DNA from 4 places in the Rhizobium sp. P44RR-XXIV genome. Region 1 is predicted to be linked to each of the others. Evidence: predicted binding sites of a transcription regulator. Region 1 holds the regulator's gene; each other region holds the start of a gene.

The links. The regulator PhoB, encoded in region 1, activates phosphate uptake and scavenging genes when phosphate is short. The targets are predictions, from matches to a motif close to TGTCATNNANCTGTCAT.
Positions count from the first base shown of each region.
Region 2: a site for PhoB is predicted at 1,363-1,379, ahead of BSK43_RS28610 (DUF47 family protein). Genes of this name have one in related genera too.
Region 3: a site for PhoB is predicted at 1,661-1,677, ahead of phnC (phosphonate ABC transporter ATP-binding protein). Genes of this name have one in related genera too.
Region 4: a site for PhoB is predicted at 1,163-1,179, ahead of BSK43_RS21930 (toxic anion resistance protein). Genes of this name have one in related genera too.

Region 1 is NZ_MPVZ02000025.1:288,811-292,569, forward strand. Features, by position in the region: gene BSK43_RS06730 (aspartate aminotransferase family protein) at 1-438, opposite strand, end outside; gene BSK43_RS06740 (GcrA family cell cycle regulator) at 865-1,413, shown strand; gene phoB (phosphate regulon transcriptional regulator PhoB) at 1,592-2,275, opposite strand; gene phoU (phosphate signaling complex protein PhoU) at 2,307-3,020, opposite strand; gene pstB (phosphate ABC transporter ATP-binding protein PstB) at 3,072-3,759, opposite strand, start outside.
Region 2 is NZ_MPVZ02000029.1:541,993-545,751, reverse strand. Features, by position in the region: gene BSK43_RS28620 (ABC transporter permease subunit) at 1-143, shown strand, start outside; gene BSK43_RS28615 (LLM class flavin-dependent oxidoreductase) at 221-1,288, shown strand; gene BSK43_RS28610 (DUF47 family protein) at 1,399-2,040, shown strand; gene BSK43_RS28605 (inorganic phosphate transporter) at 2,040-3,044, shown strand; gene BSK43_RS28600 (methyl-accepting chemotaxis protein) at 3,164-3,759, opposite strand, start outside.
Region 3 is NZ_MPVZ02000025.1:664,685-668,443, forward strand. Features, by position in the region: gene phnL (phosphonate C-P lyase system protein PhnL) at 1-329, shown strand, start outside; partial or broken gene BSK43_RS08650 (DapH/DapD/GlmU-related protein) at 326-942, shown strand; gene BSK43_RS08655 (pyridoxamine 5'-phosphate oxidase family protein) at 1,036-1,590, shown strand; gene phnC (phosphonate ABC transporter ATP-binding protein) at 1,814-2,668, shown strand; gene phnD (phosphonate ABC transporter substrate-binding protein) at 2,758-3,666, shown strand; gene phnE (phosphonate ABC transporter, permease protein PhnE) at 3,731-3,759, shown strand, end outside.
Region 4 is NZ_MPVZ02000028.1:987,716-991,474, reverse strand. Features, by position in the region: gene BSK43_RS21940 (RidA family protein) at 1-165, opposite strand, end outside; gene BSK43_RS21935 (cell envelope integrity EipB family protein) at 301-1,128, shown strand; gene BSK43_RS21930 (toxic anion resistance protein) at 1,344-2,423, shown strand; gene BSK43_RS21925 (VWA domain-containing protein) at 2,429-3,759, shown strand, end outside.

The DNA.
Region 1 (3,759 bases):
TTTTTCCTGGCCGCCGGCCGCGATCGTCGCGATGGTGCGGCCATGGAAGGCACCTTCGAAGGTGATGATATGAAACTTCTCAGGATGCCCCTTGGCGAACTGATAACGCCGCGCCGTCTTGATGGCGCATTCCAACGCTTCGGCACCCGAATTCGTAAAGAACACCTTGTCGGCGAAAGTGGCTTCCGTCAGCCGCTTCGACAGCTTTTCCTGGCCAGGCACCTCGTAGAGGTTGGACAGATGCCAAACCTTGTCAGCCTGCGCCTTCAGCTCGGCGACAAGATGGGGATGAGCATGACCGAGCGAATTGACCGCCACGCCGGCTGCAAAATCGAGATAGCGTTCACCGCTTTCAGTGATCAACCATACGCCTTCGCCTCGCTCGAACCGCAGCGGAGCTCGCATGTAGGTATCATAAAGCGGCGCGGTCTCGGCCATGGCCATATCTCCTCGATCACAACTTTAAGGACCAATCGCTTCGTTTTTACGAAAGGGGTCCGAAAAAATCAAAAATGCCGCCTTGCGGCGGCCCGGTCACTATTGTTGTTTTGCACCGCGATGTCAACAAAACTGGCGCTTTAGCAGGTGCGAGAAAGTGCTTGCGCGCAAAAGGGATACGTTCGGCGCCGCATATTGCAGAAATGCCACGCCCGGACAGCAAGTTGGGGAAAACCTCGAAATCGATTCCTCAAGATTCCCGCGACTCTTGTCACGGAGTCTGCCTCACACTAGGTTAAAAACCAATTGCTAGACTGCATGCGGCGGAACTAGTCACCACAATTTTAGAGCGTTTCGTGCCTCGATCCCCATGCGAGGCAATGGTGAGGGATTCTGCCATCGGAAACGCGACAGCGGAGACAGGGCATGAATTGGACAGACGAACGCGTCGAGAAGCTGAAAAAGCTATGGTCCGAAGGGTTGAGCGCCAGCCAGATCGCGGCACAGCTCGGTGGCGTCAGCCGTAACGCCGTTATCGGCAAGGTGCATCGCTTGAACCTTCCCGGCCGAGCGAAGGCTGGCGGTACGACGGCGGCGGCTCGCACGCCGAAGCGCAGCGCCACGGCGCCGCGGGCTTCGAACTATCAGGCGCGCGTCGCAACCCGCACGGTTACCCGCCAGCAGGGCGCAACCATGCTGAAGGAAGAGGTCGAGATCGATACGGTCAACGAGATCCAGTATCGCCCGGCTGCCAATGTGGTCGTTCCAATCTCCCGGCGCCTCGGCCTGACGGAGCTGACGGAGCGCACCTGCAAGTGGCCGGTCGGCGATCCCCTGAAGGACGATTTCCACTTCTGCGGCAACGAGAGCCCGGATTCATCGCCCTACTGCACCTACCATCAGCGCCTGGCCTACCAGCCGGTGCATGAACGGCGCAGGCCAGCTCAGCGCGCGGCTGAGACACTTCATCACTGAGATAAAGAAACGGGCCCTTTGGGGCCCGTTTTCTGTTTCCGCCGCGACTGCATAATTCCTTAAATCGGAACCGATTTGAGGGAAAATTATGCAGAATTCTAAGATATTACAGCGACCTTAACGCGTCTTGAAAGACGCGTGGCGCTGTAATGTTGAGTGCCTGATCGGGTATTCCCGCTCAGGCCTCCATGGAGTAGCCCGCGCCGCGAACGGTGCGGATGACATCCTGCATATTGGAGAAGTTGAGCGCCTTGCGCAGGCGACCGACATGCACGTCGACCGTGCGTTCGTCGACATAGATATCATGCCCCCACACGCCGTCGAGCAGTTGCGAGCGCGAGAAGACGCGGCCCGGCGAGGACATCAGGAATTCCAGAAGACGGAATTCGGTCGGTCCCAGCCGCACTTCGCGGCTCTTGCGGTGAACGCGGTGCGTCTCGCGGTCCAGCTCGATATCGCCACAACGCAACACCGTGGAGAGAACCTCCGGACGGGCGCGCCGCAGCATCGCCTTGACGCGAGCCATCAGCTCGGGTGTCGAGAACGGCTTGACGACGTAATCGTCCGCGCCAGTGGAAAGACCGCGCACGCGCTCGCTTTCCTCGCCGCGGGCCGTCAGCATGATGATCGGCAGGCGCTCCGTCTCCGGCCGCATGCGCAGCCGGCGGCAGAGCTCGATGCCGGATACACCGGGGAGCATCCAGTCGAGGATCAGAAGATCGGGAATGCGCTCCTGGAGACGCAACTCGGCTTCATCGCCTCTGAGGATCGTGTCGACCTCGAAGCCTTCGGCCTCGAGATTGTAGCGCAGCAGAACGCTGAGCGCTTCCTCGTCTTCTACAACAGCAACTCTCGGAACCATGCGCCTATGGTCTCCTTTCTTCGCTTTCGGATTATTCCGTCACTGCGCCGACGGTATTGGCGGTATCGTCCTTCGGGCGCTCGCCTTCGGGCTGAGCACCCGTCGCCATGTAATAGATCGTCTCGGCGATGTTGGTGGCATGGTCGCCGATGCGCTCGATGTTCTTGGCGCAGAAGAGAAGATGCGTGCAGGTGGTGATGTTGCGCGGATCTTCCATCATGTAGGTCAGCATCTCGCGGAAGAGCGAGGTGTACATCGCGTCGATTTCCTCGTCGCGTTCGCGGATCGACACGGCCTTGTCCGGCGAGCGTGTGGCGTAGACGTCGAGGACTTCCTTGAGCTGGCTAAGCGCCAATTCGGAAAGGTGCTCGATGCCACGAGCCAGGCGACGCGGAACGCCCGTACCCTGCACGGCGATGACGCGCTTGGCGGTGTTCTTGCCGAGGTCGCCGACGCGCTCCAGATCGGAAGCGATACGGATCGAACCCATGATCTCGCGCAGGTCGGCAGCCATCGGCTGACGACGGGCGATGGTGACGATGGCCTTGTCGCCGACTTCCCGCTCGGCATGATCGAGGATGACGTCGTCGGAGATGACCTTCTGCGCAAGACCAGTGTCGCTCTGGACCAGCGCCCGAACGCTGTCGCTGACCATTTGCTCGGCCAGGCCGCCCATTTCCGCAATACGGCGCGTCAGGAACTTCAGGTCTTCGTCATAGGCAGAGAGAATGTGAGTGGAGACCATTTTTCTATCCTCAAGGTGAACTGTGTGAAAGGAGCCGCGCGCACGGCATCATCAACCAAAACGGCCCATGATGTAATCCTGCGTGCGGAAATCGTCGGGATTGGTGAACATCTTATCGGTATCGTTCTCCTCGACCAGATGGCCGAGATGAAACATTGCGGTACGTTGCGACACGCGGGCTGCCTGCTGCATGGAATGCGTGACGATGACGATGGTGAAGTTTTCGCGCAGCTCGTGGATCAGATCCTCGACCTTGGCGGTGGCAATGGGATCGAGCGCCGAACAGGGCTCGTCCATCAGAATGACCTCCGGGCTGACCGCGACGGCACGGGCGATGCACAGGCGCTGCTGCTGACCGCCCGAGAGGCTCGTGCCGGCATCATGCAGCCGATCCTTCACCTCACCCCACAGACCGGCCTTCTGCAGGCTGGTTTCGACGATATGCTCGAGATCAGCTTTCGAGCGATGCAGACCATGGATGCGAGGGCCATAGGCTACGTTCTCATAGATCGACTTCGGGAACGGATTGGGCTTCTGGAAGACCATGCCGACCCGCGCGCGCAGCTCCACAACATCAATGTTGTTGTCGTAGACATCCTGATCGTCGAGCGTGATCTTGCCGGTGACGCGGCAGGTCTCGATCGTATCGTTCATGCGATTGAGGCAACGCAGGAAGGTGGATTTGCCGCAGCCCGAAGGACCGATCAACGCCGTAACCGTATTGGCACGGATGTTCAGG
Region 2 (3,759 bases), on a different contig from region 1:
TCATGATCATGTCGGCATCGCAATTCCTTGCAACCGACGTCGTCTTCGTCGGCATTGGTATTATCGCGATCTGCGCCTTCGCCTTCACGGCGGCAATCCGCATTCTCGAGGCCATTCTCGTTCCGTGGAAAGGCAAACTCTGAAGCCTCGATAGCAAGCGTATCGATCACGCCCGCATTCGGCGGGAATTTCCTATTCAATGCATTACAGGCCCCTGGACATGAGCAGCAGCGAGTTTCTTTGGTATATTCCCAACGACGTCAAATCCGGTCACCGTGGTGATTCTGCCGTCGAAAACCACAACAGTCTGGAAACGCTGACCAGCCATGCAAAGACCTTGGAGGATCACGGCTGGAAGGGAGCCTTGATCGGCACCGGCTGGGGCCGGCCCGATACATTCACCGTCGCCGCCGCTCTTACCGTCCGCACGACAAGCTTCGAACCATTGATCGCCATTCGCCCCGGCTATTGGCGCCCTGCACACTTCGCATCTGCAGCCGCCACTTTGGATCAGCTGAGCGGCGGCCGCGTGCGCGTCAATATCGTATCGGGCAAAGACAATCTCTCGGCCTATGGCGACAGCGAGGGCGACCAGGCGCATCGCTACGCCCGCACCAAGGAATTCATGCGCCTGGTTCGCCGGCTGTGGACCGAAGAAAACGTCACCTATGAGGGCGAGCATTTCGGCGTTACCGATTCTACCGTGGCGCCACGGATACGACAGAACGGCGAGCGCCGGCATCCGAAACTCTATTTCGGCGGCGCTTCGGAAGCAGCCGAGCGGGTTTCCGCCACTGAGGCGGATGTCCAGCTTTTCTGGGGCGAGCCGCTTGACGGCGTCCGGCAGCGGATCGAGCACCTGAAGTCATTGAGCAAAACGCTCGATCGCGATCTTCCGCCGCTGGAATTCGGATTGCGGATTACCACGCTGGTGCGTGACACCACCGAACAGGCATGGGCCGACGCCGAGGCGAAGGTTGCCGAAATGGCGAAGATCAACGGCGCCGGCTGGAACGACCATCTGCAGTCCATCGCCGTCGGCCAGCGCCGGTTGCTGGATCTGAATGCACGCGGAGACGTGCTTGATGACAACCTCTATACCGCACCCGGCAAGTACGGTGGCGGCGGTGCCGGCACTACCTGGCTGGTGGGTTCCGCCGAAGATGTCGCCCGCTCGCTGCGCAAATACCGGGATCTGGGCATCACGCATTTCGTCCTTTCGGATACTCCCTACCTCCCCGAGATCAAACGCCAAGGGGACCAACTCCTGCCCCTTCTGCGCGACTGATCGGTTAAGCTGACGATAGCTATACCCACAGAACAACGACACCTCGCGGCTTTCCAAGCTGTGCCTCGTCAATTATGACAGTTTCATGACAATGAATGCATGGAGCTTTGATGCTGGGCTGGTTTCGTAAACTCATGCCGCGCGAGGATCGTTTTTTCGATCTCTTCGCGCAGCACTCGCGCACGATCGTCAGCGCGGCTGAAGCATTGAACGAGCTGCTGGGCGGCCGGGATATCGATGCGAAATGCCGGGAGATCGTCGAACTTGAAAATCAGGCTGACGATATCACCCGCGACGTGCTGCTTGCGGTGCGGCGAAGCTTCATCACGCCATTCGACCGGGGCGACATCAAAGACCTGATCATGTCCATGGATGACGCCATCGACATGATGCACAAGACCGTGAAAACCATACGGCTCTTCGAGCAGAAGAGCTTCGATCCGGGCATGCAGCAGATGGGCGCCGTCATCGTCAAGGCGGCCTATCTCGTCGCCGAGGCGGTGCCGCTCCTGGATCGCATTGGCGCCAATGTCACCAAGCTCGGCAATCTCACGGAAGAGATCGTCAAGGTGGAAGGCCAGGCAGACGCCTTGCACGAACAGGGCCTGAAGGACCTCTTCCGCAATTACGGCGCCTCCAACGCCATGGCCTATATCATCGGCAGCGAGATATATGGCGAGTTGGAGAAAGTCGTCGATCGCTTCGAGGACGTCGCCAACGAGATCAACGGCATCGTGCTCGAGAGCGTCTGATGGAGGCCTCGCTCGCCTTTCCGCTGCTGGTGGGGATCATCGCCACCGCCTTGTTCTTCGACTTTCTGAACGGACTTCACGATGCGGCGAACTCCATCGCCACCATCGTATCGACCCGTGTGCTGCGGCCACAATATGCGGTGCTATGGGCCGCATTCTTCAACTTCATCGCCTTCCTGTTCTTCGGGCTGCATGTGGCGGAGACGCTTGGTACCGGCATCATCGATCCGAGTATCGTCGACCCCTCCGTCATCTTCGCAGCGCTCCTCGGAGCGATTGTCTGGAACATCGTCACTTGGATATTTGGCATACCCTCCAGCTCGTCGCATGCGCTGGTCGGCGGGCTGATCGGCGCTGGCCTCGCCAAAGTCGGCGTCAGCTCGATTGTCTGGCTCGGCGTCTTCAAGACCGCCGGCGCGATCGTCATGTCGCCATTGATAGGATTTGTGCTGGCGCTGTTTCTGGTCCTCATCGTGACCTGGCTGTTCGTCCGCCAGACACCATTCGCCGTCGATAGAACATTCCGCATATTGCAGTTCTTTTCGGCGTCGCTCTATTCGTTGGGGCATGGCGGCAACGACGCGCAGAAGACCATGGGTATTATCGCAATTCTCTTGTATTCACAGGGATATAGCGGCGGCTCCTTCCATGTTCCGTTATGGGTGGTGCTTTCCTGTCAGACAGCCATGGCCCTCGGCACGCTGTTTGGCGGCTGGCGGATCGTTCACACGATGGGTTCGAAAATCACCCGCCTCAATCCGATGCAAGGCTTTTGCGCGGAGACGGGCGGCGCGCTGACGCTGTTTGCGGCCACATGGCTCGGCATTCCGGTTTCCACCACGCACACGATCACCGGCGCCATCATCGGTGTCGGCGCTGCGCGGCGTGTATCGGCAGTGCGTTGGGGTCTCGCCGGCAATATTGTCATTGCCTGGGTCATCACCCTGCCCGCCGCCGCCATCATCTCGGCGCTCTCCTACTGGTGCATGCAGCTTTTCACGTAATCAGCGAGCATGGCTTTCTAAACATCTGTAATAAAATAAGAAAGATCGCGGCTGGAATGGCCGCGATCTCCTGACTTTAAGCCTGCCGATTGTTCAGCGAGCGCATTGCCCGAGCGAGATCAAAACTCTTCCCATGAGGATGCGGCCGCAGCCGATGCGCCGGAGCCTCCAAAGGCACCGGCAATCCTCGCCCGCAACGAACGAGCGGGCGAAGCGGCAGGGCTTGATTGCTCCGTAGCAGCCGCCGGTCGCGCCTGGTTGCTGCGACCAGCCTGCAGGGTGAATTGCCCGAGGAGGTCGTTCAAAGCCGACACTTCCTTGGCCAGGCTATAACTTGCAGCTGTGGACTCCTCGACCATTGCTGCGTTCTGCTGGGTTCCCTGGTCGATGGTGTTGACGGCCGTGTTGATCTCCTGCAGTCCGGTCGCCTGTTCACGGGCAGCTTCGACGATCGCACGGACGTTGCCGTCGATCTCCTCGACCTCCTTGACGATCTGCTGGAGCGACTGCCCGGTTCTGGTGACGAGATCGACACCGCTGTTGACCTGCTGACCCGATGTCGAAATGAGCGCCTTGATCTCCTTGGCCGCCTTGGCGGAGCGCTGCGCCAGTTCCCGCACTTCCTGGGCGACCACGGCAAAACCTTTGCCGGCCTCTCCCGCACGCGCCGCCTCTACCCCTGCATTAAGCGCGAGGAGGTTCGTCTGGAAGGCAA
Region 3 (3,759 bases), 380 kb from region 1:
ATGCCCGCGAAAAGGCAGCCGGCCTGCTTGCGCAGCTGAATCTTCCGCAGGAGCTTTGGCAACTGCCGCCTGCCACTTTCTCCGGCGGCGAGCAGCAGCGCGTCAACATCGCGCGCGGCTTCATCACCGACCACGCCATCCTGCTCCTCGACGAGCCGACAGCCTCGCTCGACGCCCGCAACCGCGCCGTCGTCGTCGACATGATCGAGCAGAAAAAGCAGGCGGGCGTTGCCCTTCTCGGCATCTTCCATGACGAAGAAGTGCGCGAAGCCGTTGGCAGCCGCATTCTCGACGTCTCGCAATTCTCGCCGAGAAAGGCAGCCGCATGAGCCGCAAGCTGGGCGAGACGCCCTTCATCAGCCCGACGGCCAGCGTCAACAATTCGACGCTCGGCCGCTACACCGAGGTGTCCGACCGCTGCCGCATCGACGAAACCGAGATCGGCGATTATTCCTACATCATGCAGGACGGCGCGGTCTGGTGTGCGACCATCGGCAAGTTCGTCAACATCGCCGCTGCCGTTCGCATCAACGCCACCAACCATCCAACATGGCGCGCGACGCTTCACCATTTCACCTATCGCGCCGCCGACTACTGGCCGGACGCCGATATGGAGACCGACTTCTTCACCTGGCGTCGCGAGAACCGGGTCGTCATCGGCCATGACGTCTGGATCGGCCACGGGGCGACCGTGCTTCCGGGTGTCACGGTCGGCAACGGGGCGTCATCGGCGCGGGTGCAGTCGTCTCCAAGGATGTCGCTCCCTATGCGATCGTCGGCGGCGTTCCGGCCAAGCTGATCCGCGAGCGTTTCACTCCCGAGGTCGGCGCACGCATGGACAAGCTGTCTTGGTGGGATTGGGATCATGATCGCCTGCGCACGGCGCTGGCCGACTTCCGCGCCCTTTCGGCCGAGGATTTTCTGGATCGTTACGACGCCTAAGGACGGTTTTCGCCCTGACCGGGCTTGCACGGGGCCGGCAGGCGTCACAGCCTCAGGCTATCTGTCGAGCCCGAGTTTAGGGGAGGCCTCTTCATGGCAAAGCAGTTTTCCAGCATCGACGACCGGCTGCGCGATTTCATCGCGCGGCAACACATCTTCTTCACGGCATCCGCAGCCGCCAATTCGCGGGTCAATGTCTCGCCACGCGAGACGCTATGCCTGCGCATCATCTCGCCGAACACGGCCATCTATCTCGACCGCACCGGCAGCGGCAACGAAACCTCCGCCCATATGAAGGCCGATGGCCGGCTGACCATCATGTTCTGCGCGATGCAGGGGCCGCCGATGATCCTGCGCCTCTATGGTCGCGGCAGGATTATCCATCGACCACTTCCCGAATACCGCGAATTGCTGCACGCACATTATGCCGGAGACGAGCCGCTCGGCGCTCGGCAGATCGTGTGGCTGGACATCGATCTCGTGCAGACATCATGCGGTTTCGGCGTGCCACTGTTTTCCTATGAGGGCGAAAGACCGAGCCTCGATCAATGGGCCAAAGCCAAAGGTCCGGATGGTATTGAGGAATACCGGCGCGAGAAGAATGTCCTCAGTATGGATGGTTTGCCGACGGGCTTATTTGACGGCTAAAGACAAGCAAAGCTCTCAGCCGGCTAATATTGCAAAATCGGCGAGAATTGTAACAGCACTTACATAAAACTGACATTGGAGCTTCATGAAGCGGGACTAATCGGTTGCCTTGTGGTTGGCGCGAACCCCCTCGAAACTCCTTTCGAGGCAGGGTCATGCGCCCATTCTTAGCACCGGTACCGCTGAAATTTTTGCAGCCCGGCAGCCGCGAAAGGGAAGCACTATGTTCGAACTCAGGAACGTCTCGCGCCGGTTTGGCAACAAGCTCGCTGTCGATTCCGTGACTTTGGACATACCGCAGGGACAGATGGTCGGCGTTATCGGCCGCTCCGGTGCCGGCAAGTCGACCCTGCTGCGCATGATCAACCGCCTGGCCGATCCGAGCTCCGGCTCCATCCATTTCTCCGGCGTCGAAGTCTCGAAGCTCAGAGGTCGCGCGCTGCGCAGTTGGCAGCGCGACTGCGCCATGATCTTCCAGCAGTTCAACCTGGTGCCGCGCCTCGACGTGCTGACCAACGTCATGCTCGGCCGCCTCAACCAGCGCTCGACCATCATGAGCCTTCTGTCCGTCTTCACCCGCGAAGAGCGCATCGAAGCCATCGCCGCGCTGGAACGCCTCGGCATCGAGCAGACGGCACTGCAAATGGCCGGCACGCTTTCCGGCGGCCAGCAGCAGCGCGTCGCCATCTGCCGCGCCCTGATGCAGCAACCGAAGATGATGCTCGCCGACGAGCCGATCGCCTCGCTCGATCCGCTCAATGCCAAGATCGTCATGGACGCGCTGCGCGACATCAACGAGCGCGAGGGCATCACCGTCATCACCAACCTGCATACGCTGGATACGGCCCGCAACTATTGCGAACGCATCATCGGGATGGCAGCCGGCAAAGTCGTCTTCGACGGCAAGGCATCCGAACTGACGGCTGCGGCCGTCAAGGAAATCTACGGCACCGACAAGGATGGTGCCGGGATCGACGAAACCATGACGTCTACATCAATCAATTTAGCCGATCCGGCCGCGCAGGCAGCGGCCATCGAATCTGCCGGCCCGCAACCGCTGGCACTGGCCGGTCTCTGAGAGGGACCGGGATCGACAGCCCGCGTCAAGGGCACATTCTTCTAGACCGAAGGCATCCGGGGACACCGGTTAATCAGGAGACGAACCCAATGTTGAAGAAGACTCTTCTCGCAGCCACGGCGCTTCTCGCGCTCGCTGGCGGCGCTGCAAACGCCGCAGACCTCAAGGAATTCCGCGTCGGCATTCTCGGCGGCGAAAACGAAGCCGACCGCCTGCGCAACTATGCCTGCCTTGCCGACCACCTGAAGAAGGAATTCGGTTTCGAGAAGGTATCGCTGTTCCCGGCCGCCGATTATGACGGCGTTATCCAGGGCCTGCTCGGCGGCACGCTCGACTTCGCAGAACTCGGTGCTTCCGGCTATGCAGCCGTTGCCATCAAGGACCCGAAGGCCGTTACCCCGATCCTGACGACCCAGCAGACCGACGGCTCGACCGGCTACTACTCGATCGGCCTCGCTCTGAAGTCCTCGGGCATCAAGACCATCATGGACGCCAAGGGCAAGAAGCTCGGCTATGCCGATCCGGACTCCACCTCGGGCTACCTCGTTCCGCTGACGCAGATCCCGAAGACCACCGGCGTTCCGAACGACAAGTTCTTCGCCTCGACCCAGTTCAACGGCGGCCACGAGAACAACCTGCTCGCCGCTTATGACGGCAAGGTCGACGTTGCTGTCGACGATTCCTCGGGCGTTGGCGATTTCAAGGACGGCTTCACCTCCGGTACCTTCCGCAAGGAAGTCGACAAGGGCGCAGTCGACCCGAACAAGCTCGTCGAAGTCTGGCGTTCGCCACTCATCCCGAACGGCCCGCTCGTTGTTCGCAACGCTCTCGGCACCGAATGGCAGGCAAAGCTTTCGGACTTCTTCATGAAGCTCCCGACAGCTGACGCCAAGTGCTTCAACGCTGTCGAAGGCGGCGATTTCAAGGGCTACGTCAAGGTGACCCCGGACTTCTACAACGCTGTTATCGACGTTCGTAAGGCTGCCATCGGCGGTTGATCCGCATTCCAATGACGGGGCGGCCGGCAACGGCCGCCCTTTTGCTATCACAAGGGCAGAATTCATGACGATCGCCGATACGCACCCGAACAT
Region 4 (3,759 bases), on a different contig from region 1:
GAGATGGCCTGTCACGCTGACCTTGCCGTTCTCGATGGGCAATTGCCCCGACAGATAGAGAAGATTGCCGCTGATGACATAGGGAACGTAGTTGGCGGCCGGTGCAGCGGCCTGCGGCAGAACAATCCCGAGTTCCTTCAAACGACCCTCTATAGCGTCGGACATTTTCATCTCCCGTTTTGTTGTAAAACCTTCAAAAATCCGGCATCAAGGCTAAGTTCCGCCAATTCGGACTGGCAGCCTCGTTTTAGCCGAAAGCGTTCTTATAACATCGCGTGCGAGTACAACAGGAGATAATGAATGTTCCGCTCGAGTATTGCTGCCACCGTCGTTTCGGGGCTGGGCATTCTTTCACTGGGGACGCCGTCCGCCCAGGCCGCAGGTCCAAGCGGGCTTATCGCGCATCGCGCCGTCTACGATCTGGAACTGAAGGACGCCACCGACCGCTCCGGCATCGCCGGAATGTTCGGTCGCATGGTCTATGAATTCGAAGGCTCCGATTGCGCCGGATTCACCACGAATTTCCGTTTCGTCACACAGATCGACACGGGCGATTCCACCCGTGTCAGCGACCAGCAGACGACGACCTTCGAGGACCTGGCCAAGCGGGTATTCCGCTTTGAAACCAAATCCTATACCGACAGCCAGCTCGACAAGGATGTGCGTGGCGCCGCAACCGACGATCAGAAGGGCATCAAGGTCGATCTGACCCAGCCGCACAGCAAGCAGGTCGAACTGATCCAGAGCCGGTTCCCGACGGAACACATGCTCGACATCATTCAGAATGCCAAGATCGGTAAGAAATTCTTTGAAGCTCAGGTTTTTGACGGTTCCGACGATGGCGACAAGCCGTTGATCGCGACCACCGTCGTCGGCAAGCAGGAGACGCCCGCCAAGGATGACCCCGATGCCGACAAGGCCGGCGCCTTTGCCAAGACGGCTTTCTGGCCGGTGACGGTCGCCTATTTCAATGAGAAATCCACGGGCGACGCCATGCCGGTTTATCGCATGTCGTTCAAGCTCTACGAGAATGGCATCACGCGCGATCTCACCATGGATTATGGCGACTTCGTCCTGACTGGCAAGCTGACCAAGCTCGAAGTTCTCGATAATAAGGCATGCCAATAGCTGCCGGGCGATGGCGCGCGAGCTGTAAGATCTCCGTCATAAAACTGTGATCCAAGTTTCACTATTGTGTGAAACGATCGGCACGCTTGGGTGAGTCTAACCGCTTCCCATAACGATCTGGAATTGTGGTGGGGCGCGCGGGGAAATGATCGTCTTGGGGACGATTGATGGTTTTTGCGGTCGGCTCCGTTTTTATGGACGAGAAAGCCCGACCTATGAGCAATACCGATATCGCCGCCGGTTCCAATGAGACCCTGCCTGTGGTCGCCGCCGATCCGGCTGAAATCGCCCGCATCGGCGATGCCATCGACATCACCGACCGTGCCGGCATTTCCGTCTATGGCGACCGTGCCCAGCAATCCGTGTCCGATTATTCGGACCGGATTCTGCGCGAAGTCCGAAACCGCGATCTCGGTGAAGTCGGCAAGCTGCTCACCGATATCATCGTCAAATCGAAGAAACTCGATCCGGCGTCCCTGAAGGACGAGGGTTTTCTTTCGCGGATGTTCTCGTCGTTCCGGGCGAGGGTTGAGCGTTTCAAGGAACAGTTCGAGGATGTGGCGGGCCAGATCGATCGCATCGGGCTGGAGCTTGATCGCCACAAGGATATTCTGCGCCGTGACATCGCCCTTCTCGATGATCTGCACGAGGAGACAAAGCAGTCGATCCTGCAGCTCGATGCCTATGTGCAGGCCGGTAAGAATTTCACCGAGCGCTTTCGCGTAACGGAACTCCCGAGGCTCAAGAGCGCTGCCGATGCGGCTTCGGCCAATCCCGGTGGCGGCATGCTTGAGGCGCAGGTCTATCAGGACAGCGTGCAGGCTCTGGATCGCTTGGAAAAGCGGGTTTTCTACCTGCAGCAGGCCCGCCAGCTCGGCATCCAGCAACTGCCGCAGATCCGTATCGTCCAGGCGGGTGACGAGACGCTGATCGAGAATTTGCAGGCGACCTCGGCGCTGACGGTGCCGGCCTGGAAGCAGAAGATGGTGATTCTGCTCGGCCTGACCCAGCAGAAATCTGCGCTCGAATTGCAGAAGACGGTGACGGACGCCACCAACGACATGATCCGCGAAGCTTCGAAAATGATGAAAGATCAGGCCATTGCCATAGAGCAGCAATCGCAGCGCGGTATCGTTGACATCGATACGCTTGCCGCTGCCAACCGCGACCTGATCGATACGATCGGTGGCGTGCTGAAGGTGCAGGAGGATGGCCGCGCCAAGCGGGCCGAAGCTGAGCAGCGGATGCAGAAAATGACCATTGAGCTCAAGAAAGCAATGATCGAGGCGCGGTAATTCGCATGATAAACCGCACATTCGTCACCGGCCTGGTACTGGCTGCGGCTCTCGCGCTCAACGGCTGCAATGTCGGCGGGGAGGGGCCGAAATTCTCGATCGTTTCCGGCTCGGAAAACACCGTCATCCAACCAATCGTCGAGGAATTCTGCAAGGAGAAGAGAGCGGCCTGCAGCTTCTCCTATGAGGGCACGCTGGATATCGGGCTTGCTCTTCAGAGTGAGCAGGGTGTCGAGCAGGACGCTGTCTGGCCGGCATCGAGCGTTTGGGTCGATATGTTCGACGTCAAGCGCCGGGTGAAGTCGTTGACCTCGGTGGCGCAGATGCCTGTCATTCTCGGCGTGCGCAAATCCAAGGCCGAGGCGCTCGGCTGGGTTGGCAAGCCGGTCTACATGAAGGACATACTGGCGGCGGTAAAGAGCGGTTCGCTGAAGTTTCTCATGACATCGGCGACGCAATCCAATTCCGGCGCCAGCGCCTATCTCGGCATGTTGTCGACGGCGCTTGGCAACAAGCCCGTCATCGAGCCTGGTGATCTCGACAAGCCGGATGTGCAGGATGCGGTCCGCTCCCTGCTTGCCGGCGTCGAGCGCTCTTCCGGTTCGTCCGGCTGGCTTGCCGATCTCTATACGGATCAGGCCTCGAAGGGCACGCTCTACGACGCCATGTGGAACTACGAAGCTGTCCTCAAGGAAACCAACGACAAGCTCGCGGGCATGGGCAAGGAGCCGCTTTATGCGATCTATCCGGCCGATGGCGTCGTAGTCGCCGATTCGCCGATCGGCTTCGTCGATCACGGACGCGGACAGGAGGTCGAGACCTTCTTCAACCAGCTTGTCGAGTATCTTCGGTCCGCGCCGGTGCAGAAGCGCATCGCCGATACCGGACGCCGCATACCCCTCGCTGATGTTACGGCCAGGCCGGACCCGTCATGGAATTTCGATCCGACACGGCTGGTGACGGCTATACGCATGCCGGAGCCCGCTGTGATCCGCCAGGCGCTTGATCTCTATCAGGTGGCTTTGCGAAAGCCTTCGTTGACGGCTCTTTGCCTCGATTTCTCAGGCTCGATGGAGGGGCAGGGCGAAAATCAGCTCCAGGCGGCCATGCGATTCCTGTTCAATCCGGATGAGACCGGCAAGGTATTGGCGCAATGGACCCCGGCCGATCGCATCATGGTCATTCCCTTCGACGCCAATGTGCGCGGCACCTTCGAGGGCACGGGAAATCCCGCCCAGCAGAGGAACCTTGTCGACAAGGTATCGCGCCAGCGCGCCGGCGGCGGTACGGATATGTATGCCTGCGCGAGCAGGGCGCTTGACTGGATGAAGAGTAC